DNA from 2 places in the Caproiciproducens sp. CPB-2 genome. Region 1 is predicted to be linked to the other one. Evidence: riboswitches for the same ligand, from Rfam matches in the RefSeq annotation. Region 1 holds a riboswitch; the other holds the start of a gene.
The links. A riboswitch is a leader RNA that binds a small molecule or an ion and turns the genes downstream of it on or off. The one in region 1 is predicted to bind thiamine pyrophosphate.

Region 1 (12,139 bases):
AACCGCAAAGCCGCGCAGCTCATCCATAAAATAAATCCGCCTGCGCCCTGCCCCTTTGATTTGATTCGGCATTCGTTCACCCTCCGATTTCGGATTTGCACGGTCAAAACCGGCGTTTCGCATAGGAATGAAAGGGATAACCGCTGAAAGTTCTATCTTTATAAATCCCCCGGATCATGTTATAATATAAACAATGTCGCGCGCCCTGTTTCAGGCCGCACGGAAGCGGGCCTTAGTGAAACCGCTTATTTTTTATTATATCATGGTACGGGAGGTAATTTCAATGAAAGAGACAAAATTGACCCGCGAATACACGGTTACCGAAGATATGCTCGCGGTGAATATCGGCAGCGGCAGCGTCCGTGTTCTTGCCACCCCGATGATCGCCGCTTTTTTTGAGGGTACGGCGGCGCAGCTGGCCCAGACGTATCTTGAAGACATCTACACCACCGTCGGCTCCGTCATCACGGTGAACCACCTGAACCCCACGGCGCCGGGCTGCAAGGTAACGGTCAGCGCGGAACTGACCGAAGCGGAAGGCAGGGTCTACCGGTTTCAGCTCGAAGCCTACGACAACGCCGGCCTGATCGCGACCGGGACCCACGAGCGCGTCAGCGTGAAAAAGGAAAGCTTCGCCGCCAAAGCGGAAGCAAGAAAAAACAAGTAAGGCAGGGTAACGATGAAACCGATTTATGATCTGATTATTTTTGACCTGGACGGCACACTGACCAATTCCGAGCCCGGCATTACCAGCTCGGTAAAATATGCCCTTAAAAAAATGGGGCAGCCGGTGCCCGACATTTCCATCCTGCGCAAATTCATCGGCCCGCCGCAGTGGCACAGCTTTGTCCATTACTGCGGACTGACACAGGAGCAGACCGCGCAGGCGGTCAAAAATTACCGCGAAGTATACGAGGTCTCCGGAGCGTTCCAGAACAAGCCCTACCCCGGCATGATCGATTTTCTGGAGGAGCTGCGGGCGAACGGCGCCACGCTTGCCGTCGCCACCACCAAGCCGGCCAGAATCACCGGCCGCGTACTGGACTATTTTGACATGACAAAATATTTCGCCCACGTTTCCGGCCCGGACGATTCGGAGCGCAGCGGCGACAAGAGCATCCTGATCAACTCCTGTCTGGACGCCTGTCATGTGAAGCCGGACCGCGCCGTCATGGTCGGCGACACGGTGTACGACACGGTGGGCGCACGGAATTCCGGCACCAACTTTATCGGCGTTCTGTACGGCTTCGGCACCAAAGAGGACATGCAAGCGGAAGGCGGCAAAGTTTTTGCCCGCGATATCGACGAGCTGAGAGGCATGCTTCTGAAGGATTCCTGAATCCAACGGAAATCCCCTTGACAAACCGGAAATGTTAGGGTATGCTGAACATAAGAACTGAATATACAGGGGCGCTGAGTAACCTCGGCTGAGATGAAGCGAATCGACGTTTATGTCCCTTAAACCTGATCTGGATAATGCCAGCGTAGGAAAGATGATTTTTTAACGCTCTGTGGCATCACAGGGCGTTTTTATTTTCCTTCAGGTAATTTTTCAATTTCAGTTCCATATAATTGACTGGAGGGTAATTATGAGAAAGAACACGACCGTTATCCTTGTGGAATGCGCGCTGATGATCGCAATGTCCACCGTACTGAGCATGTTCAAGATTTTTGAGCTGCCGCAGGGCGGCTCCGTTACCTGCGCGAGCTTGGTCCCGCTGGTGCTGGTTTCTTACCGGCACGGCCTGAAGTGGGGCATTTCCACCGCGTTTGCGCACAGCCTGCTGCAGATGATTCTCCAGTTCAGTGCGCCGCCGGTAAACACCTTCGGGGCGTTCGCCGGTGTCGTTTTGCTGGACTATGTTCTGGCGTTCACTGTTCTGGGTGCCGCCGCTTTCTTCGGCAAGCCGTTTAAAAACAGGGCTGCCAGCGTCGCCGTCGGCTCCGTCGCCGCTGTGTTTCTGCGGTTTCTCTGCAGCTTTTTGTCCGGCATCCTGATCTGGGGCGGCTACGCGCCGGAAGGCACGCCGGTCTGGATTTATTCCTTAACCTACAACGGCAGCTACATGCTTCCCGAAGCGGTCATCACCGCCGTTGTCTCGGTTATCTTAATCCGGGTTCTTGACCGCGTGGAGCACCGTGCTCCCGGAAACGCATCATGAAACAGGAATCATAACTTAACAGGAAAGCATGAAGCGCGGAGGTTCCGTCCTTCATGCTTTTTTGTATCGCTCCAAGTGTCTTTCCCCCTCCCGTCCCGGAACCCCCTTCCGCATTCGGATTGTTTTCGATTTTCGCTTGCTTTGTGTGCGGGAGGGGGCAGGGGGTGAGTATCTATTTACCATATTTTTGTGGTATACTATTCCATAAGAACCCATGAAACGAGGCTATGCCGGGTGACGATTCTTCGAACAGGGTCAAAAAAGAAAAAAACCGGCCCCCCGCCGGAAATAACCGCCGCCGACCTGCCGGAAACGGCGGGCCCGACGTTCCGCGACCGGCTTTTGGGCGGGGCTGTGCTGCTTGCGGCCACGGGGCTGTTCCTCTGGCTCACGGTCGTTCTGTGCGGACCGCTTTTATCGCTGATCCGGGACCCCGACCGGTTTGAAAGCTTTATCCGCAGCCGGGGCGCGATGGGCCGCGCCGCGTTCCTGGGCATCCAGATTCTGCAGGGCTTTCTCCCCATCCCGCTGGAGCTGACGACCATCGCGGGCGGCTACGCCTTCGGGCGGGTACAGGGCAGCCTGCTGACCCTCTGCTCGGTGATGATCTCCACCACCATCATCTTTTATTTCACCCGGATGTTCGGCCACCGGCTGATCGGCCTGTTCTTCACCCCCGCCCAGCGGAAACACATCCGCTACCTGCGCAGCCCCAAATCGCGCGATACCTTTTACTGGATCGTTTTCCTGATCCCCGGAATGCCCAAGCGCCTGTTCGTGTTTTCCGCCGGCCTTGTGCCGCAGGATTTCGGCAGATTCCTGCTGATTTCCACCCTTGCGCGCACCCCGTCCCTGCTGGCCTGCTCCTTCGGGGGCTGGGCGCTCTTCAGCGGCAATTACACACAGGCCGCCGTCCTCTTTGCGGCGACCGGCGCTTTGAGCGCCGCGGGCTACCTGCTGTACCGCACCGTCGCGAAGCATCCTGATAAAAAGAAGGAGCTTTCTTCCCCGAAAAGCCCGTCGTTCCCCTCTTCCGCCGTGCTGAAAAAGAAAGAACGGTAATTCATCCAATTAAATCGCTAAAACGCTTGACTCATACCGGCAAAAAACTTATAATAACTTAAACACATTCGACGTTGGAAGACCGGGTAATGGACTTGCCTTCCCGTATCCTCCGTCCATGAAAACCACAACCGTATCGTGCCACACAAAGGTACTTTGGGGATACCCCGGGGGTGCAGGGGGATTTTATGGGACCCTCCCGCCGTTACCTTAGAACGACGGGATTAGCGATCCATTCATCTTTTTGCTTGCAGTCGAGTCCGCCGTAGGCGCATCCCGGACCGGCAGGTCCCCGCCCGGCCTGAGGGCAGACCATGCGGTCGGCAAGCAAGAGGAAAACGGCGGCCCAAGCCGCTATAACAAATCAATGATTAAGAGGTGACTGTTTTTGATAAGCGGAGCAGAGATTATGGCGGAATGCCTGAAAAACGAAAACGTGCAGATCGCCTTCGGATATCCCGGAGCAGCGATCTGTCCTTTCCTGGATTACCTATATCGCTCGCCGATCAAAAACGTTCTGGTGCGCGAGGAGCAGAACGCCGCTCACGAGGCCAGCGGATACGCCCGCGCAAGCGGAAAACCCGGCGTCTGCGTCGCGACCAGCGGGCCGGGCGCGACCAACCTGATTACCGGCATCGCGACGGCCTACATGGACTCCATCCCGCTGATCGTCATCACGGGGCAGGTCAGTTCCGAGCTTCTGGGCCGCGACGTGTTCCAGGAGGCGGACATCACCGGCGCCTGCGAGCCGTTCACCAAGCATTCCTATCTGGTGAAAAGCGCCGCGGACCTTCCGCGGATTTTCAAGGAAGCCTTTCATATCGCTTCCACAGGCCGGCCGGGACCGGTTCTGATCGACGTTCCGGTGGACATTCAGGCGGAAGAGGTGCCGGAATTCGTCTACCCGCAGAAGGCGAACATCATCGGGTACAAGCCCCGCACCACGGGACATGCCATGCAGATCAAAAAGGCTCTCTCCGCCATGGCCGAAGCGAAGCGCCCCGTCCTTGTCTGCGGCGGCGGCGTCGTGCTCGCCGGGGCGCGGGACGAGCTGGTCGCCTTCGCACAGAACAGCGGGATCCCGGTGGTTTCCACCATGATGGGCATCGGCGTAGTCCCCATGAACAGCCCGCTGTACCTCGGCATGATCGGGATGCACGGCCACAAAAACGCCAACCGCGCCATGCATGAGGCCGATCTGATCATCCTCTGCGGCGCGAGGGTCGGCGACCGGGCGGTATCCGCGCCGGAACAGATGGGGGAAAAGGCAACCATTATCCATATCGATATCGATCCCGCCGAAATCGGCAAAAATGTGACCGCCCATATCCCCATCGTCGGCGACATCCGGCTGGTGCTGCGCGATTTCATCGAGCAGAGCGCCGTTTCGGTTCCGAAAGAGTGGATCGACGCCGTACTGCGGTATAAAAAAGAATTCGTCCCGGGCGGAGAACCGGACAACAGCAGCGGTTTTGTGGAGCCACGCTCCTTTATGCGCGTGCTTTCCTCACTGATGGAGGAGGACGCCATCCTGACCGCCGACGTCGGCCAGAACCAGATCTGGGCGGCACGCAATTTCAACGTAAAGGAAGGCCGGTTCCTGACCTCCGGCGGACTGGGGACCATGGGCTACGCGCTCCCCGCCGCCATCGGCGCAAAGCTGGCCAAGCCCCGCCGACAGGTGCTGTGCATCTGCGGAGACGGTTCCTTCCAGATGGCCATGTGCGAGCTGGGTACGCTTTGCCAGAACAGCGTCAACATCAAGATCATCGTGATGCAGAACGACCGGCTGGGCATGGTGAAGGAAATACAGGACAACAAGTACGGCAGCCGCTACGCGATGACCCTGCTGCAGGGCAACCCCGATTTCGTGAAGATTGCGGAAGCTTACGGCATTCCCGCGGCGCTGGCCACCTCCAACGAAGAAGCGGAGCGCCTCGCCAGAGAAATGTTCACGTCCGACAGGGCTTTTATCCTGGTGTGCCGGGTCAACCCCGACGCGCCCACGATATAGGGAGGGCAGGAAAATGAAATACACCCTTTCGATTTTAGTTGAAAACCAGCCCGGCGTCCTCTCAAAGGTGTCCGGCCTGTTTTCCCGCCGCGGCTTCAACATTGACAGCCTCGCCGTCGGCATCACCGAGGATCCCGCCATTTCCCGCATCACCATTGTGGTGAACGGCGACGAATATATTGTAGAACAGGTGGAAAAGCAGCTCAACAAGCTGATTCCCGTCATCAAGGTCAAGGTGCTGCAGCCCGGCATGTTCATCAGCTGCGAGCTGTCGCTGATCAAGGTGAACTGTCAGACAAAGCAGCGCGCCGAAATCATGAAGATCGTCGAGCTGATGCACGCCCAGATCGTGGACGTGGCCACCACCTCGCTGACCATCCAGCTGACGGACAACGACGAGCACACTCAGACGCTTATCAGCCTGTTAAAGCCCTACGGCATCAAGGAAATCGTCCGCGCGGGCACTCTGGCCATTGAAAAAGGCCCCACCACCGCCCGCAAACAGAACAGCTGAACCAAGCCAACCAACCCTTATGCGGCAGCGCCGTCTAAGTGTTTCGTTAATATTTTGCCATCAGGCAAGGAGGAATTTATCATGCCAAAAATCTATTATCAGGCAGATTGCGACATCAATCTGCTCAAAGGTAAAACCGTCGCTATTATCGGCTACGGCAGCCAGGGCCACGCCCATGCGCTGAACCTGCACGACAGCGGAGTCAATGTAGTGGTCGGCCTGTATGAAGGCAGCAAGAGCAAGGAAAAAGCCGAGGCTGCCGGTTTGAAGGTTTTGAGTGTCCCGGAGGCCACCAAAGCCGCGGACATTATTATGATTTTAATTCCCGATGAGCGCCAGGCGGAAATGTATAAAAAGGACATTGCCCCTTACCTTACGGAGGGAAAAGCGCTTGCGTTTGCCCATGGCTTTAACATTCACTACGGCCAGATCAAGCCGCCGAAGGATGTCGACGTATTCATGATCGCCCCGAAGGGCCCGGGCCACACCGTGCGCAGCGAGTTTGTCGCGGGCAAGGGCGTTCCCTGCCTGATCGCCGTCGAGCAGGACTACACCGGCCACGCGCAGGACATCGGCCTTGCCTACGGCGCGGGACTCGGCGCGGCGAGAGCGGCCATCATGGAAACCACCTTTAAAATCGAGACCGAAACCGACCTGTTCGGCGAGCAGTGCGTGCTTTGCGGCGGCGTGACCGCCCTGATGCAGGCCGGCTTTGAAACCCTTGTGGAAGCGGGCTACGCTCCGGAAAACGCCTACTTCGAGTGCATCCACGAAATGAAGCTGATCGTCGACCTGATCTACCGCGGCGGCTTCGGCCTGATGCGCTACTCCATCAGCGACACCGCGGAGTTCGGCGACTACGAGACCGGCAAGCGCCTGATCACCGACGAGACCAAGAAGGAAATGAAGAAGGTCCTCGGCGAAATTCAGGACGGCACCTTCGCTTCCAAGTGGATTGCGGAAAACAAGAACGGCCGCTCGCACTTCAACGCCTGCCGCCGCATCGGCGCAAGCCATCAGCTGGAGGAAGTCGGCAAAGAGCTGCGCAAAATGTATGCGTGGAACGACGATCCGATTGACTAATTTCACGATTTAAAACATATAATCAAAAAGGTACTGATTCCGCCGCATTTTTCCGGGGCATCTTACGATACGAAAGTCTGTTTCCGATGCCGCCCCGAAAAACCGGCGGAATATTTTAACGAATGAAGGGAGCCATTGTTATGTGGGACAGAGGGATTCTGAAATCCAATGCGAAAATCGCGCTGGGAGGGCGGTACTGGACCGCGTTCGGCGTGTCGCTTCTTGCCGCGGTTATTTCCGGCGGGTTTTCATGGTCTACAAGACGGTTCACGGTCAGCTTTGAGAACCTTCCGTGGAACGAAGGGATAACGTCCGTTGTGGCCGTGCTGTTAAGCCTGTCCGCAATCCTGATAGCCCTGATCGGCTTTCTTTATTATGTCTTCGTTTCTCTGCCGGTCTCCATCGGCGAAAGCCGGTATTACGTGCGGAACCACTTCGGCGCGGCAGATTTCGGCACGCTGTTCAGCAGCTTCCGCTACGGCTACCTCAACAGCGCCGCCGCCATGCTCGTCACGGAAATCTTTATTTTCCTGTGGACGCTGCTGCTGATCATCCCCGGCATCATCAAACAGCTCGAATACTCCATGGTGCAGTATCTCCTTGCGGATAACCCCAGCCTGCCGGGCAGCCGGGCAAGGGAACTCAGCCGCATCCTGACAAACGGCGAAAAGGGCGCGATTTTTGTGCTGGGCCTTTCCTTCATCGGGTGGTACCTGCTCGGGGCCATCTGTTTCGGCGTGGGGATTTTCTTTGTGAATCCCTATTATCAGGCCACCATGGCGGAGCTTTATATCTTCCTGCGCGACCGCGCGATCCAGACCCATCAGATCGACCCGGCGGAGCTGGGGCTGGTTCCCCCGGCCGGACCGTATTACAATCCGGAAAATCCTCCCATCCTGTAAAGCGTTACAGGGCGGGGAGATCGGATTCCTTTTATAACGCAAAAGACGGCGGACCGCGCCAGCCTGGGGGACTCAATCCCGGGGCGCGGGCCCGCCGCTTTTTTCCGCAAGGCACAAAAAAACGCCGTACAGGAAAAATTTCCATATACAACGTCGTCAAAGTGCCGCGGACTGAAGATACCCCCCTGTACAAAATGAAAAACAGGCGGTATAATAGTAACCGCAGAGCGCTGAGTATTCAGCTGTGTATGGAGCTTGGACTCCGTATGCAGGGCGGTTGGTATTCCCGTACCTTCCGCCTGCTTTGCACTTTTTATTTGTGCCTTACACGTAGATTATAGCGCGTTTTTCAGGGATGCGCAATATCAACCGCGAATATTTTCCAAAATTTGCAAATCGGGCCGCCATGTTTCGACATGGCGGCCCTTTCGTTCTGGGAAATGTCTTTCAGCTGTATTTTTCAACTACTGCGGGAAAGCTTTTAACGGATTCTTTAGGCTCCGGCGGGGTGACCGTCGGCGGGACGGCCTTCAGCGGGACGACCGCGCCGCTTTTTTTCGTCGCGCCCTCTCTCAGGCAGAACTTCGCCGCAAGCGCGCGCAGACGCCGGGCCTGTGCGGACAGGTCCTGGCTGACCGCCGCGTTTTCCTCCGAGGTTGCGGAATTCGTCTGTACTACCTGCGCGATCTGCTGAATCCCCTGCGTGACCTGCTCCACGGCGGCGGCTTCGTCGCCGGTCGCCTCCGAAATTTCCGAAATCAGTCCGGCGGACTCGCTTGTCCGGGTCCTGATGTGCTGGAAGGACTCCGCGGTGGAGTTCGCGACCGTCATTCCGTTGTTGACCAGCGAAATCGTGTTCTCGATCAGCTTGGCGGTCTGGCCCGCGGCCTGGGCGCTCTTCCCGGCCAGATTCCGCACTTCGTCCGCGACAACGGAGAAGCCCTTGCCCGCCGCCCCGGCCCTTGCCGCTTCCACGGCGGCGTTCAGCGCCAGAATATTGGTCTGGAACGCGATGTCCTCGATCGTTTTGATGATCTTCCGGATTTCCGCCGAGGCCGAATGGATGTCGTTCATGGCGGACAGCATCTGTTCGATATCGCGGTTGCCCTTTTCCACCGCCGTGGTGGATTCCTTCGCAATGGTACTGGCGACCGCCGCGTTTTTCGCGGTTTTCTGTATCTGGCCGGAAATTTCGGAAATGGTGGCGGAAAGCTGTTCCGTGGCGCCCGCCTGTTCCGAAGCGCCCTGCGAAAGCGCCGCCGCCCCGCTCGAAATCTGCTCCGAACGGAGGGAAACGGATTCCGCCGCGTGGTCAATATCGGAAAACACCCCGTTCAGCGAATCGACGATCTGGTCAAGCGCGCTCCTGATCTCGGAGAAGTCGCCCAGATACTGCATCTGCGTCTTTACCGTCAGATCCCCTCTGGAAACTGCGTTCAGCACCTCGGAAATCTCCCCGATATACATCTGCAGGCTGCCGAGCGTATTTTCAAGCGCCCCGGCCACCTGACCGACCTCGTCCTTTGTGTCGACCGTCAGCTTCACGGCGTCCTTGTTGCTGATGCCGATTTCCCCGTGCTCCATGTTGTTGGCCAGCGTCACGACCTGACCGAGCGGCTTTTTGACCCGCTTGCGGACGATCCTGCCCAAAATGACGGTGGCGATCACCATGACCACCAGCGCCGCGCCGATCGAAACGGCCACGGTCTGCATGGAGCGCTGTTCCGTCGCCGCAATGCTCTTCCCGGTAAACATCGCGCCGATCGCCTTTCCGTCAAATCCCAGAATCGGGACATAATTCACCATCATGGACGTACCCATCACGTCCATTTTTCCCGTATAATTCTGCTTTTCGGTCAGGACCTTCCGCGCGACGGCCGCGTCCATTTTCGTTCCCGTCTGGCGCTTCTGATCCTTCATCAGGGTGGTGTTGACCCGCTCGTCCCCATAAAACACCGTGAAGTCACAGCCCGTGTACTGCTTGAGCTGGTCGATGACGTTGTGGTCCTCCAGCGACTGTACGGTGGAAATCATGCCGATCAGGTTCCCGTACCGCTGCACCGGCGTGCCGCAGCAGATACCGAGCGTCTTGCCGGAAACCGCCTCGTTTACAACCACGCTTTTCCCTTTCATGGCTTCCTGCACGTGATGGAGCTTTGAAAAGTCGGGAAGGTCAAAATCGGTGGTTGTGGAGTACAGCAGGTTTCCCCGCGCGTCCGTCAGAAAGGCATAGCTGATGTTGTAGGCCTTCACCCGGTTTTTCATGGATTCCACAATACTGTACTGGTTTCCGCCGGCCACCGCGTTCAAAAAATCGGCGTCCTGGGACAGCTCCTGTCCCGCCTGCCTCAGGTTTGCCTCATAATTGGAAAGGATATTATCCAGCCCCTGCATGGCGGTTTGATTCTGCTCCTCGTAGGTATCCTCGAAAATCCAGCCCGTAAACAGGGAATTGATGGATACGACAACGGCCAGAGCAATCGCCAGCGTCCCGATAAAAAACACGGATAAGAGAGTACCCAAACTGTTTTTCCGAATTTTCCCTCTGCTTTTCAAAAAACTCACTCCTCAAATAAATTCAGGTCTGAGCCAGACATGTGCCGCAGTATCTTCCCCATTATAATTATCGGCAGGCACAACTGTTTTTTAATTTTTTGATGCAATTATAATTCACAATGTTTCCTTCTGTTTTTTGGTTATTCATCTAAATTTGTCATGATAACAACATTGAAACTATGGATAATATACAAATACCGCCCTGCCGGAAAGCATGGCGGTATCTTCTGTTTGTGCGCCGCCTACAGCGCGGCCTGAAGGCCGCCTGCTTCGTACAGGCTGCACTTGTCTTTTCCGCTTTTCTTGGAACAGTATAGCGCCTCGTCCGCGTGGCGGTAAAGCTCCTCAAAGCATGTGCCGCCGTACGGGTAGAACGCTCCGCCCACGCTTGCCGAAATTTTATACATCTCGTCCTCGCCCGTATAGGCGCAGTGGAAAATTTCACAGATATCGTTCATCTTATCCCGGAGCAGGTCCGCCGAATCAATGTCCCTGATAAAAATAATAAACTCGTCGCCCCCGGTGCGGCCCACAATATCCGACGCGCGGAACAGCCGCTTGATGTCTGTGGAAACCTTTTTCAGGACCGCATCGCCGAAAATATGCCCGAGCGTGTCGTTGATATCCTTAAAATTGTCAATATCCACGATGATCAGGCCGTGAAGGGTATTTTTCTCCGATTTTTTCAGGCACTCCTCAATCATGGACTCGGTGGTGACCTTGTTGTAAAGCTGCGTCAGCAAATCCATCCTGGACCTGCTTTCCAGCTTCTGGATCATTTTCTTCTGGTGATCGGTGTCCACGATCAAGCCGATCGCGCGGTAAGGCTCCTTATTTTCGTCATACAGGATTTTGATGTTTACCGTGCACCAGATGTATTTGCCGTCGACGTTTTTCATCCGCACGTCGGTCGGACCGGGCTGGCCCCCGGCCCTGATCTTTCGGAAAAGCTGCGACATGATCTCCTGGTCGGCGGGGTGGACCTGTTCAAAATTCGGGATATCGGAACCGGGCACCTGTGCCGCGGTGGAAAAACCAAATTTATTTGTCCAGTAGACGGTATGATAAATGTGGTTCTGACGGATGTCCCATTCAAAAACGACCTGATTGGTTTCTTCCATAATCAGCGCATACCGCGCCTCGCTGACCTTGAGCACGTCGGTGTCCTCCTTTATTTTTTCGATCAGATGGTTAAAAGCGGATGCCATTTCGGCAAACTCCCCTTTGTAACAGGCGGGCAGGCGGGTCTGGTAATCCCCTTTTTCCACCCTGACAAATTCCGCGGACATATCCCTGAGCGGGTTGAGAAAACGGTTGGCGGCTATGTAGGCGCAGCTGATCAGCGCTGCCGCCAGCACCAAAAGCGCCGCAAAATAAACCTTTAACATGCTCTGAAACGGACTCGCCAGCTCATCCGTCTCGACCGCGCTCAAAATAATCCAGCTTTTCCCGGCGACACGGGAATAGTAGCCGAATTTTTCCATTCCGCCCGCCCAAAAGCGGATGACGCCGTTGGGGTTCTGGTCCAGGTCGATATTTTCAAGCTTTTTTCCGCTGAGATCCCCTTCCAGCTTGATCTGGTCCGCGCTGTCCATCCGCTGGCCGACGCCCAGTATGTTTCCGCTGACAACGCTGCCCACGGAGTCCAGAATGACGGTCCGGCCCGTTTCCATAAAGGTCTGGCGGGTGATGAGGTCCAGATAAATCATGTCGATGGAGGACTGGATGGAGCCTTCGTAGACGCCGTCCTTATAAATCGGCACGGCAATCACGAAATAGTTCTGGCCGTCAATAAAATCCGGTTCGTGCATCCTGTCGGAAATATACAGCCCGTACGCCGGAACGG
Region 2 (12,139 bases), 890 kb from region 1:
GCGCGGTCATTGCTGATTTCCTTTACGACGTGTTCACGGGAATACACAAAGCTTGCCAAACTGCCGCCCGTGTATGTCTTTGCGCCAGCTTTCACTTTCACGACGCTTCCGGCCTTGATGGTCGCCGCCGCTCCGCCGGAAGCGGCCTGAACGTCCGCCGCGTCAACCCATCCGTACACGGTAGACCCGCCGCCGCTTACGTTGATAAGGTGGTAAGGGTGCTTTGTACCCGTCGCAATCTGCGTGACCTTTGCCGTTCCGGGCTTGCAAGCCGGGCCGCTCGTTGCATTCGCGCTGGTATAGTGCGTATTGCCCGTAAAGCGTACCACGTCGCCCACGCTGAACGAAAGCGGGGCGGAGGTATTACCGGACCCCGCGGGCTTTCCGGGCTGTTGTGCGGGCGGTGTGGCGTTCCCTGCGCTGTCATAGGTGATATAAGGCAATTTCCCGTGTTTGGTCCACGCGCGCCCGTTCAGGCCGGAAATCGCGCCGATATTCAAGCAAGCCGTGACCTGAACGCAATTTTTGAAAGCCGGGGTGCATTCGATCACTTTTCCGCCGCCGATGTAAACGCCGATATGCCCCGAAAGCCACACGGCTTCGCCGGGAACAATGTTCTTGAAATCGGTCGAAACGCCCGTGCATTTCGTAATCATTGTGTCTGCGCTAATGTCTGGAACTCCGTTGACCGCGTATCCCGCGCCGCCGTAGGTCTTTGACGCGTCGCCGCTCCATCCCCACAAAACGCCTTTGATAAGGCATACGCAATCGAACCCGAAAACGGGCGGATTCTGATTCGCCGCCGCCTTTATCATTGCGGTTCGCGCCGCCTGTTTGTTGTAGTCGTCATTCGTGCAATACCGCTGTACGGTTGCCGCCGTCAGCGGCGCGCCGAAACAACCCATTACATAAAGCGTTTTGTAATGGTCCACGATGTTTTGAAGTTTACTGATAAATTCCGTACTTGTCATTTTGACCGCTCCTTTTGCGTTGTTATTTGACCCGGCGGGCGGCGCGCTCACACTGTCGTAAGCGGCCAGCCCGTATGAATCAATCAAATTTATAAGCTTGTCCGAATACGTCGGGTCCGTCGCGTATCCTGCCGTCCTGATCGCAACGCAAGCTTTCTTGTAATCCCTTTCCCCGACGACGGCTTTATAACGGGAAAGGCCCGTCAGCAAGGCGGAATGATCGGAAACAGATTCTTCCCAGCTATCGTAAGCCCGGAAAAGCGCCGTGATTGTCGTATTACTCACGCCGTCGTAGCATTCTTGCGTCTGTGCGCTGTAAACCTTTCCTTTCCATGTGGAACCCGCCTTGATACCGAAAAGCGCATTTGCCTTGACCGTCAGGCCGGATTGACCCCAGCCACTTTCAAGGATTGCTTGCGCAATTGTCAGTGAAGCGAGAATGCCGCTTTTTTTCATGTCCGCCGCGGCAAGGTCGCCCACTCGTTTGATGAATCCTTTTTGTTCTTCTGTGATCGCCATTTTTGACCTCCGTTACGGAATGATGTTGTTAAGATCAACGGGCGTTCCCTCGGTTGCGTCCGGGTTTGCCTTTTTGATCTTGACGACGTTTTCCGCTTTCGCTTTCCAAGAATAGAAGCCGATTGCGGTTGCCGTAGGTGTGCCGATGTAGGCAAGCAAAACGCCCAATTGTGTAACGTCGATATAAACGATTTTTACCCCGACGTATAAGCCCACAAAGTACGTGCAAAGGACCGCAAACAAGATGATTTTTGAAAACTCAACCTTGTGTGCGGCCCCTTTTTTGCGCCGTCTGCGTTTGCGCTTCTTTTTCCTCGATTCAATCAGCAACACGGCGGCAACCCCGGCAATCAGCCCGGCGGCGACGCTGAACAAATAGCCCATTGCCCGCACCACCTTTCTTTACTCTGTGTTGCCCTCCAGCCTGTCAATCCGCTTGTGTGCCTGTTTTGCAGAAGCTTCCACGCTTGTCAGCCGCGATATGACTTCAAGGTGCTGTGCTTCCTGCTTTTCCTCTTGCCGTTCCTGTTTGCGCTTAATGTCATCAATGCCCGACTTTATATAGCCGATCTCGGTTAAGACGGTCCCGCTTTTTTCTCCGCCCTGCTGATCGTCCTTTTTTCGGTTTCGGTTGAAAGCCGCATATCCGAACAGAATTGCGCAAACGGTACTTATAACACCGATAGCGGCGACAAGCCCGTTCAATTCGTCCATGTAGTTCACCTCACAAAAAGCCCCCGGCGCGGAGAAGTACCGCGCCGGGGCTTCGTTATGTCTGATTGTTAAAGCGTAATTTCGAGGGCTTCCAGCAAGTCCTGAACTTCGGCTTTCAGCCTGTCAGGGACCTGCTCCAGCGTCTTTTTGTTTTTAACAATCAGGGTCGCGTAAACAACTGCCATTGTCGCCACCTCCTTTCGGCAAAACAATTTTGCAAAAAACAGGAACACCGCGCTATTCATCGGTGTTCCCGCTTTCGGCTTCGACGATTGCGCGCACCGCGTCGCGTATGCGCTCCGGGACCTCTTCAATGCTTTTCAGCCCCTTTTTAATGAGGTCTGCATAAACCTTTTCCATAGTTGCCGCCTCCTTATTCTCCGCTTGAAAGGGTGGTTTCTACTAATTCGTAGACTTCGCAAAGGGCAAGTTGTAAGTCCGTCACTTGCGTTGCAAGGCTTTCTTTGTCCTTTTGCAATTGCTCGTTTTCCGCGGACAGTTCTTCAAGCGTCTTGCGGCCTTTCAACGCTTTTATGCTGTCCTCTCTGTGCATTACGCTCATTCAAAATTCCCCCCCACTGAAACAATGAAACAATCGCCTGTTGCTCCGTTCCGATTCACCTTGATTCGGAAGTTATAGCCCCATTCTGCGGCTGTTTTGGTCGTATTCTCAAAAAAGAATTTACTGCTTCCCATCACGGCGTTTGTTACGTCCTCCCATGTGGGGGAAGCGTCGGATGTTTGATTGAATGTAACGGTTATTCCCGTAGGAACGGCGGTTGCTGTCGCTGTTGCTCGATTCGATAGCGTCAAAGCATTTCAGCGAAATAATTTTATCAGTCATCAGGGTAACGGCCCCGGATGGATAGCCGGAATGATTCTTGTCAACGATCTTCCATACGATAGATTTTCCGTTGTAAAGCGTCCCGGTATCTTTTACCAGCGCGCCGACTGCAAGCGCGCTTAATGCTTGTGCCATTGCTTTTCACTCTCCTTGAATTGGTTTTTGAAATAGCGGTCCGTATCCCGTACAAGGTGGTAACTGTCGCCTTTCAGGGCGTGACCCCTCCAGCTTTGATAGGATTGTTCCGCCTTAGAAAGTTCAATTTTACCCATGTCGAGAAGCTTCCGTTGTTTCTTAATTCTTCGTTTTACATTGTTCTTGCTCACCCGCCTAACTTTGCGAATCACCTTTCCGCTGTCGGTCAAATAGGTGTGAAACCCAAGAAAATCAATCCCGTTTTTCAGCGGAAAAATATTCGTCTTATTGTTCAGGGAAAGCCCCAGCGCGGTCACGTACTTTTCGATTTCGTCCCAGCAATACTGCAAATATGCCTTGTCCTCATGAATCAAATAAAAGTCGTCCATGTACCGCCCGTAAAAGCGGATACCCAGCTTTTCTTTTATAAAATGGTCCATTCCCGAAAGGTACATGACCGCGAACCATTGTGAAGTTTGGTTTCCGATAGGTATTCCGGGGTTTTCTGTGCTGTCAATTATCATGTCAGTAAGCCACAAAATGTTAGGGTCCCGAATATACTTGCGAACCATCTTTTTCAACGGTTCGTGCTGAATGGAATAGAAATACTTTGAAATATCGCATTTCAAAACCCATCCGTCAGCATACCCGCCCGTTTGCGGAGAAACCCGCGGCAACCCCTCCTCCCGGCGTTTCTGTTCCGCGCGTGACTTACGTTCAAAGTAATATGAACGCATGAAATTTTCCAGCCGATACAGTCCGTAGTGCGTGCCTTTCCCGGTCTGTGAAGCGTAATTGTCAATCATGAAGCTTCGTTCAAACGCGGGTCCAAGTATGTTATCGCATAGGGAATGCTGAACAACCTTGTCTTTGAATGCGTTCGTCATTACAATTCGCTCTTTCGGTTCATATACCCGAAACACGAAATATTCGGACGGCTTATAGGTTTTTGTTTTCAGCAATTCCGAAAGTAGGCAGAGGGCTTCAAGCAAATTCGCTTCAAACTTTGCGACGCTTTCTTTTCCCCGCTTGCCCCGGCGGGCTTTCAGGAATCCGGCGTATAGGTTGCCGAAATCGTAAACCCGCTCAAAATCTGCGTTCTTCATAAAAAAACTCCTTGCCGTGTATAGATTCCACCTTGCATGAAAATGACCACCCCGACGGATTCCCGCCGTTGTGGTCTTTGCAATGCTTTATCATCGGACCCCGCCACGCGCCCGCGGCGGGACGGAAGCCGCCCCGCGGCTTCACCAATCTTGTATTTACCATCGTTCTGTCACCACGACGGAGGGATACACTTTCCTTTGATGATAGGGCGTTCCGATGATCTTAATACGGCTTGCTTCAAATCCCCATTCGCTATTTACTGCAACCTTTGCTTCGTCCTCTGATATTTCCGTGTCGCAATTATTGACTATCCACTTGTCGCGCCCCTCTTGATATGCAACAATCGCTTCTGGCTTCCGCAAGCACCATTTGTGGTATGCGTACCTGTAAACCTCGGAAGCGGTGAGTTTTCCAGCCTTTACAAACTCCGCAAGCGCGTTGTAAACCTCTCCCGCCGTGTTCTCACTCCATTGTGAAAAATCGCTGATTCCCATTCCTGCTTCTGCGGCAAATTCATCTTCCGTAAGAAGAATGCCGCGTGAGCATTTCCAAGCCCTGTCATATCCCGCCCGCAACGCTTCTTCGGTTTTGAACGCCCACCCTCTATCAAGGAGGAATTTTTCAAAGTCGGTTATCTTTGAAAAGTCGGTTGTCGTTGTTCTGATTTTTTCGGCAAGCATTTCACCGTAGCCGGGGAGGGCGGCGGCATTTTCCGTCCCGCTCTCGTTGCTTTCCTCTGCAACTTCCGCTTCAATCCAAATGTTTGTTACGGTTTCGCCGTACTCACCCGTGAGAACTTCCAGCCTGCAACCTAAATCACAAATGCGGTTATAGTAGTTAAGTGTCGGGTGTCTGTAAATGTCATATCCGGCGCGGCGGCTTGAATCTTCGTCTTTCTCGTAATCCGTCGGGAAAATCTTGTTGACCTCTTTCCAAGCGTCCTGTATAGTTGCAACTTTCATCGTGCTTCCTCCTTGCGCTTTCGGCTGTTCTATGGCAAAAAAATAAATGCGTCCGGTACGATTTCACCTTTGAATTGGTGAAATGTACCTTTCGCATTTAATGTTACAATCTTCGAACGATTGATTTTGAATTTTTCCGCTTGACAGATGCTCCAAAATAGATTAATATATTTTGGTAATAAAGGCGGCCGTGAGCAGAAGGCTGCCTGCCGACGCGTCTTATTGGCAATGAGGTCAATAAAGCTTTACTTTCATGTATTGCTTTATTGACCTTTTTATTTTTTCTGCAAAAAACAAAAGAATAGGGGTTTGAACATGGATCATGGAGATGTGGCGTGGATGCTGACCTCCTCAGCTCTGGTACTTCTTATGACACCGGGCCTGGCATTTTTTTACGGCGGTTTTGTTAAGCGGAAAAATATTATCAATACGTTGATGTCTTCGGTTGTTCTGATGGGGGTGGCTTCCGTTTTGTGGGTGCTGGTCGGCTTTTCCCTTTCCTTCAGCGGGGATATCGCCGGTATCATCGGAAATCTGAAATGGGTGGGAATGAATTTTAATGGCTTTACGGATACAACGCTTCCTTACCCCAACACGCTGACTTTTGCCGTTTTCCAGATGATGTTTGCCATCATCACGCCCGCGCTGATGACCGGCGCGGTTGCCGAAAGGATGAAGTTTTCCTCTCTCGTTGTTTTTACGGCCATCTGGTCCCTGATCGTCTACTATCCCCTTGCGCACATGGTCTGGGGCGGAGGGTTCCTGTTCGACATCGGTTCCGTGGATTTTGCGGGGGGCAACGTGGTACATATCAGCTCCGGCGTCAGCGCCCTTGTCCTTGCCATCTTTCTCGGCAAGAGGAAAAATTACGGCAAGGCGACTTACCGCCCGCACAACGCGCCGATGATTTTTATGGGCGCCGCGCTTCTGTGGTTCGGCTGGTTCGGCTTTAACGCGGGCAGCGCATTAGCAGCGAACGAGCTTGCCGTTCACGCTTTTCTGACAACGAATACCTCGGCTGCCGCGGCGATGCTTTCCTGGCTGATGATCGAAGTGGTCACGAGCGGAAAACCGACGATTGTGGGCGCTTCCACCGGACTGGTGATCGGCCTTGTGGCGATTACTCCCGGAGCGGGCTTCGTTCCCGTCTGGGCGGCTTTGGTCATCGGGGCCATGGTCAGTCCCATCTGCTATTTCTTCATTACCGTTGTGAAGCCGAAATTCGGCTATGACGACGCGCTGGATGTGTTCGGGTGCCATGGCGTCGGCGGAATATGGGGCGGTATTGCGACGGGTATTTTTACGCAGAAATCCATCAATTCCGCGGCGGCGTGGAACGGGCTGATCTTCGGCAATGCGAACCTGTTCCTGCGCCAGCTTGCGGCAATCGCCATCACCGTTGTCATCGCGGTTGTCGGTACCCTGATCGCCGGGAGCATCGCTTCGGCTGTTACGGGCGGCATCAAGGTTTCCCAGAAAGACGAGAATGTGGGGCTCGACGCTTCCCAGCACGGGGAATCCGCTTACCCGGCGTTTAACGGGATGGATTAAGAAATGAGAATGGTGAAGATATGAAAAAAATTGAAGCGTTTATACGTCCGGATCAGCTGGAAGATATCAAAGAAATCCTCGATTCTCTCCAGCTCAACGGCCTGAGCATTATGCAGGTCATGGGCTGCGGCAGTCAAAAGGGCTGGAAGGAATTTGTAAGGGGTACGGAGGTCGACTGCCAGTTCCTGCCGAAAATCAAAATTGAAATGATCGTTCTGGACGAACAGGCCGATACGGTTGTGGACAGCATCGTCGAAAAGGCGTACACCGGGGAATACGGCGACGGAAAAATCTTTATTTCCGACATCAGCGACGCCGTCCGTATCCGTACGGGGGAACGCGGCAGGGAGGCTATCCAATAGCGTTCATAATGGGTTCCATGGGATAAAAAATTCGCCGGACTGCCGGTTTCCTTCCGTTTACGGTGTTCCCTGTACCAAAGCGGCGTGGAAAAATACGGACGGAAGACGGATTGACAGGCATTCCAATACAGTATATAATAAAATACAACGGGGGGAACTCATGGAGTTGAGAAGGTAAAACCTGACCCTTTGAACCTGTCGGCTAATACCGAGGTAGGGAACGTTGACTGATTCGCGTTCACCTGTTTGGGTGGACGCTTTTTTAATTAAATAGACGCGGGGGGACTCATCCGAGTTGAGAAGGTAAAACCTGACCCTTTGAACCTGTCGGCTAATACCGAGGTAGGGAACGTTGACTGATTCGCGTTCACCTGTTTGGGTGGACGCTTTTTTAATTAAATAGACGCGGGGGGACTCATCCGAGTTGAGAAGGTAAAACCTGACCCTTTGAACCTGTCAGTTAACGCTGTCGTAGGGAGCACAATCCGGTTCTTTTATGCTCGCCTTGACGGTGGGCATTTTTTTATTTCAGAAGGAGGAGTTAGCTATCAAAAATTTACTGACCATTGCGGGTTCCGACTGCAGCGGCGGAGCCGGAATCCAGGCCGACCTGAAAACCTTTGCCGCGCACGGGGCCTTTGGCATGAGCGTCATTGTTTCGGTGGTGGCGGAAAACACCAGCCGCGTGATTTCCATTCAGGATATCCCGCCTCAGATTGTCGCCGACCAGATCGACGCCGTGTTTGAAGATATCGCGGTGGACGGGGTAAAAATCGGCATGCTTTCCGGCGCGGAGCAGATGAAGACGGTCGCGGAAAGGCTGCGTTTTTACCGGCCCGGCGGCGTGGTGCTGGACCCGGTGATGGTCGCGAAGGGCGGCCGCGCCCTGATGCACCCGGACGCGCTGGAAACGCTGAAAGCAGAAATGCTGCCGCAGGCTTTTCTGCTCACGCCCAATATCCCGGAAGCGGAAGCCATCACCGGCATGGAAATCCGCACCGTCGGGGATATGGAAAAAGCCGCGGCTGTCCTGAGGAGCATGGGCCCCCGGCATGTGCTGGTCAAAGGCGGGCATCTGGAGGGCGACGCGGTGGACATTTTGTTTGATGGGGAAGAAATCCATCCGTTTCGGACGGAGCGGATTCCCACAAAAAATACCCACGGTACGGGCTGTACCCTTTCCTCCGCCATCGCGGCGAACCTTGCGAACGGAATGGACGTTCCCGAGGCCGTCGGCGCCGCGAAAGAATACGTTACCACAGCCATCCGGCACGCGCTGCCGGTCGGCAAAGGTCACGGCCCGACCAATCATTTTTACAATTTATATAAAAACGGAGGATTATTACAATGAGAACATATCACACGCAGATGGAAGCGGCCAAAAAGGGCATTGTCACCAAAGAGATGGCCGTGGTGGCGGAAAAAGAATCCATGGAGCCCGAAAAGCTGCGGGAGCTGGTGGCATCCGGGCAGGTCGCCATTCCGGCCAATATTCACCATACGGCCCTGTCCCCGGAAGGAATCGGCGCGGGACTGAAAACAAAAATCAACGTCAATCTGGGAATTTCGGGCGACTGCAAAAATTACGATGTGGAAATGCAGAAGGTGGACATGGCGCTCCGCTTCGGCGCGGAAGCAATCATGGACCTGAGCAATTACGGCAAAACCAATACCTTCCGGCGGGAGCTGATTGCGAAATCCCCCGCGATGATCGGCACGGTGCCCATGTACGATGCGATCGGGTATCTGGAAAAGGATTTGCTGGAAATCTCCGCGAAGGATTTTCTGAAGGTGGTGGAGGCGCACGCGAAGGAAGGCGTGGACTTCATGACGATTCACGCGGGCATCAACCGCCGCGCGGTGGAGAGCTTCCGCAGGGAGGGCCGTATCATGAACATTGTTTCCCGGGGAGGCTCTTTGCTTTTTGCGTGGATGGAGATGACGGGCAATGAGAACCCGTTTTACGAGTACTATGACGAAGTGCTGGAAATCCTGCGCGAATACGACGTGACCATCAGCCTGGGCGACGCGCTTCGTCCCGGCTGCCTGGACGACAGCACCGACGCGGGGCAGATCGGGGAGCTGATCGAACTGGGGAACCTGACCGGACACGCGTGGGAAAAGAATGTGCAGGTCATGGTGGAAGGCCCGGGACACATGGCCATGAATGAGATCGCGGCCAATATGACGCTGCAGAAGCGGCTTTGCCACAACGCGCCGTTCTATGTGCTGGGACCTCTGGTCACCGACATCGCTCCCGGCTACGACCACATCACTTCCGCCATCGGCGGAGCGATTGCGGCTGCCAGCGGCGCGGATTTCCTGTGCTACGTCACCCCGGCGGAGCACCTTCGCCTGCCGGATCTGAACGATGTCAAGGAGGGAATCATCGCCAGCAAAATTGCCGCGCACGCGGCGGATATCGCGAAAGGCGTTCCCCATGCGCGCGACCTCGACAATCAGATGGCACACGCGCGCCACAGGATGGACTGGGACGAAATGTTCCGGGTCGCCATAGACGGGGAGAAGGCAAGGGACTACTTTGAAAGCACCCCTCCCGCCGACCGCCACACCTGTTCCATGTGCGGAAAAATGTGCGCCGTCCGTACGACCAACCTGATTTTGGAAGGCAAAAAAGTAGAATTCTGCTCTGAAAAATAAAAGAGAAATAAATATCCGGAGGATGAAACAATGAATCAGATCACCAAAGAAGTATCAAACGCAATCCGTGTCCTGAGGGAAAAGGTTCCGCTGGTACATAATATCACCAACTATGTGACGGTCAACGACTGTGCAAACGCGCTGCTTGCCATCGGCGCTTCGCCCATTATGGCGGACGACATTGCGGAAGCGGCCGATATTTCCGCTATTTCTTCCGCGCTGGTGCTGAATATCGGCACACTGAACCAGCGCACCATCGCCTCCATGCTTGCGGCGGGGAAAAGAGCGAACGAACTCGGGATCCCCGTCGTGTTTGACCCGGTCGGCGCGGGTGCGTCCAAACTGCGCAACGACGCGACCAGAGAAATCCTGGAGCAGGTCAGGCTTACGGTCCTGCGCGGGAATATTTCCGAAGTCTCCTTTGTCGCGGGGCTGGGCGCTTCGACGAAGGGAGTGGATGCCTCCGAGGCCGACGGCGGCAACGACGCGGTTGCCGTCGCAAAAGCCGTTGCGGAAAAGCTGGGCTGCACGGCTGCTGTTACCGGTGCGGTAGACGTGATTGCCGACGGGAAGCGCGTCGTCAAAATACGCAACGGACATCCCATGCTCAGCAGGGTGACCGGTACCGGCTGCATGACCTCCGCGCTGGTCGGCGCCTACGCGGGCGCGCTGCGGGACGGATTTACGGCGGCGGTCTCCGGAATCGCTTCCATGGGAATCGCGGGCGAGCTTGCGTACGAAGCGGCGGGCCAGACCGGCACCGGCAGCTTTCATATCGCCGTGATCGACGCGCTGAGCCGCCTGAATCCAGTTTTATTGGAAGAGAAGGCGAAGCTAAATGAAATCTGAAATTGATTATTCCCTGTACCTCTGTACGGACAGGGAACTGATGAGCACCCCTACGGTGGAGGAATCGGTGGAGCAGGCGATACAGGGGGGCTGTACGGTCATCCAGCTGCGGGAAAAGAATATTCCCTCCCGCCTGTTTTACGACACGGCCCTCGCGGTGAAAAAGGTGACGGAACATTACGGCGTCCCTCTGATCATCAACGACCGGCTGGACATTGCGCTTGCGGTCGACGCGGATGGCGTGCACGTGGGGCAGAGCGATTTGCCCTGCGGCGTGCTGCGCCGTATTTTGGGGGAAGAAAAAATCATCGGGGTGTCCGCGTCCACTCTGGAAGAAGCCGTTCGGGCCGAAAAGGATGGCGCGGATTATCTCGGCGTGGGCGCCATGTACGCGACCGGGACGAAAACGGATGCCGCAATCGTCTCTATGGAAGAACTGCACGCCATCCGCAGGGCGGTTCAGATCCCGATTGTCGTCATCGGGGGGATCAACCGGAAAACCGCCCCCGCGTTCTGCAAGACCGGGATCGACGGCTTAGCGGTGGTTTCCGCGGTGGTCGCACAGCCCGACATCCGCGAAGCCGCCCGCGGGCTTTTACAGATTTTCCAGGGAGGGAATCCATGAAGGAATTGAAAGGCGCGATTTTTGACCTTGACGGCACCTTGCTGGAGTCCATGGGAATCTGGGCGCAGATCGATCAGCGGTTCCTTGCGAAACGGGGAATCCCCCTGCCGGACGACTATGTCGAAAAGGTTACGCCTATGAACTACCGGGACGCGGCGGCGTACACCATCGCGCGGTTTTCCCTGCCGGAAACGGCGGCGGAGGTCATCCGCGACTGGAAGGAAATGTCCGAACAGGCATACCGTTTTGAAATCGCGCTGAAGCCCCGGGCCGGGGAATTCCTCCGGAAATTGAAAAGCCGGGGGGTCAGGCTGGCGGTCGCGACTGCGCAGGCCCCCGAACTGTACGAGCCGGCGCTGAAAAACAACGGCGTTTTTGACCTGTTCGACGCTTTTGCCCATCTGGGCGAGGTGGAGAGGGGGAAGGGTTTTCCCGACATCTATCTTCTGGCGGCGCAGCGGCTCGGCCTTTCCGCGCGGGACTGCGTGGTGTTCGAGGACATTTCGGCGGGAATCCGGGGAGCGAAGGCAGGCGGCTTCCGGACCTGCGGGGTTTACGACCCGTACTCGGACTATGAAAAAGAGACCATCCTCCGGGAAGCGGATCGGTATATTGATTCGTTTGCACAACTGCTGGAACCGGACTGAATGGATACGAACAAAACGGAGAGAGGCTTTTCAGAGCCTCTCTCCGTTTTGTTCTATCATTTTTTGGTACCAGTAAGCGCTGTCCTTCGGGATTCGCTGCTGTGCTTCGTAATCGACATAGATGATACCGAAGCGTTCGTGATAACCGGAATCCCATTCAAAATTATCCATCAGGGACCAGACAAAGTAACC

Region 2: it holds a riboswitch for thiamine pyrophosphate, as region 1 does, so the genes downstream of both, thiD (bifunctional hydroxymethylpyrimidine kinase/phosphomethylpyrimidine kinase) here and thiT (energy-coupled thiamine transporter ThiT) in region 1, are expected to answer to the same signal.

What each region holds. Positions count from the first base shown of each region.
Region 1 covers NZ_CP142860.1:3,345,749-3,357,887, forward strand. The annotation lists gene VXK30_RS16640 (heparan-alpha-glucosaminide N-acetyltransferase) at 1-72, opposite strand, end outside; gene VXK30_RS16645 (thioesterase family protein) at 284-667, shown strand; gene VXK30_RS16650 (HAD hydrolase-like protein) at 680-1,339, shown strand; TPP riboswitch at 1,397-1,508, shown strand; gene thiT (energy-coupled thiamine transporter ThiT) at 1,590-2,162, shown strand; gene VXK30_RS16660 (TVP38/TMEM64 family protein) at 2,397-3,224, shown strand; gene ilvB (biosynthetic-type acetolactate synthase large subunit) at 3,613-5,238, shown strand; gene ilvN (acetolactate synthase small subunit) at 5,252-5,752, shown strand; gene ilvC (ketol-acid reductoisomerase) at 5,834-6,835, shown strand; gene VXK30_RS16680 (DUF975 family protein) at 6,976-7,737, shown strand; gene VXK30_RS16685 (methyl-accepting chemotaxis protein) at 8,185-10,293, opposite strand; gene VXK30_RS16690 (sensor domain-containing diguanylate cyclase) at 10,536-12,139, opposite strand, start outside.
Region 2 covers NZ_CP142860.1:2,454,530-2,466,668, reverse strand. The annotation lists gene VXK30_RS12240 (glycoside hydrolase family 73 protein) at 1-1,490, opposite strand, end outside; gene VXK30_RS12235 (hypothetical protein) at 1,503-1,874, opposite strand; gene VXK30_RS12230 (hypothetical protein) at 1,893-2,204, opposite strand; gene VXK30_RS12225 (CD1375 family protein) at 2,273-2,389, opposite strand; gene VXK30_RS12220 (CD1375 family protein) at 2,442-2,564, opposite strand; gene VXK30_RS12215 (hypothetical protein) at 2,578-2,766, opposite strand; gene VXK30_RS12210 (hypothetical protein) at 2,887-3,183, opposite strand; gene VXK30_RS12205 (RNA-directed DNA polymerase) at 3,168-4,289, opposite strand; gene VXK30_RS12200 (hypothetical protein) at 4,446-5,252, opposite strand; gene VXK30_RS12195 (ammonium transporter) at 5,568-6,803, shown strand; gene VXK30_RS12190 (P-II family nitrogen regulator) at 6,824-7,165, shown strand; TPP riboswitch at 7,306-7,403, shown strand; TPP riboswitch at 7,434-7,531, shown strand; gene thiD (bifunctional hydroxymethylpyrimidine kinase/phosphomethylpyrimidine kinase) at 7,713-8,516, shown strand; gene thiC (phosphomethylpyrimidine synthase ThiC) at 8,513-9,826, shown strand; gene thiM (hydroxyethylthiazole kinase) at 9,857-10,675, shown strand; gene thiE (thiamine phosphate synthase) at 10,665-11,300, shown strand; gene VXK30_RS12165 (HAD family hydrolase) at 11,297-11,947, shown strand; gene VXK30_RS12160 (GH1 family beta-glucosidase) at 11,978-12,139, opposite strand, start outside.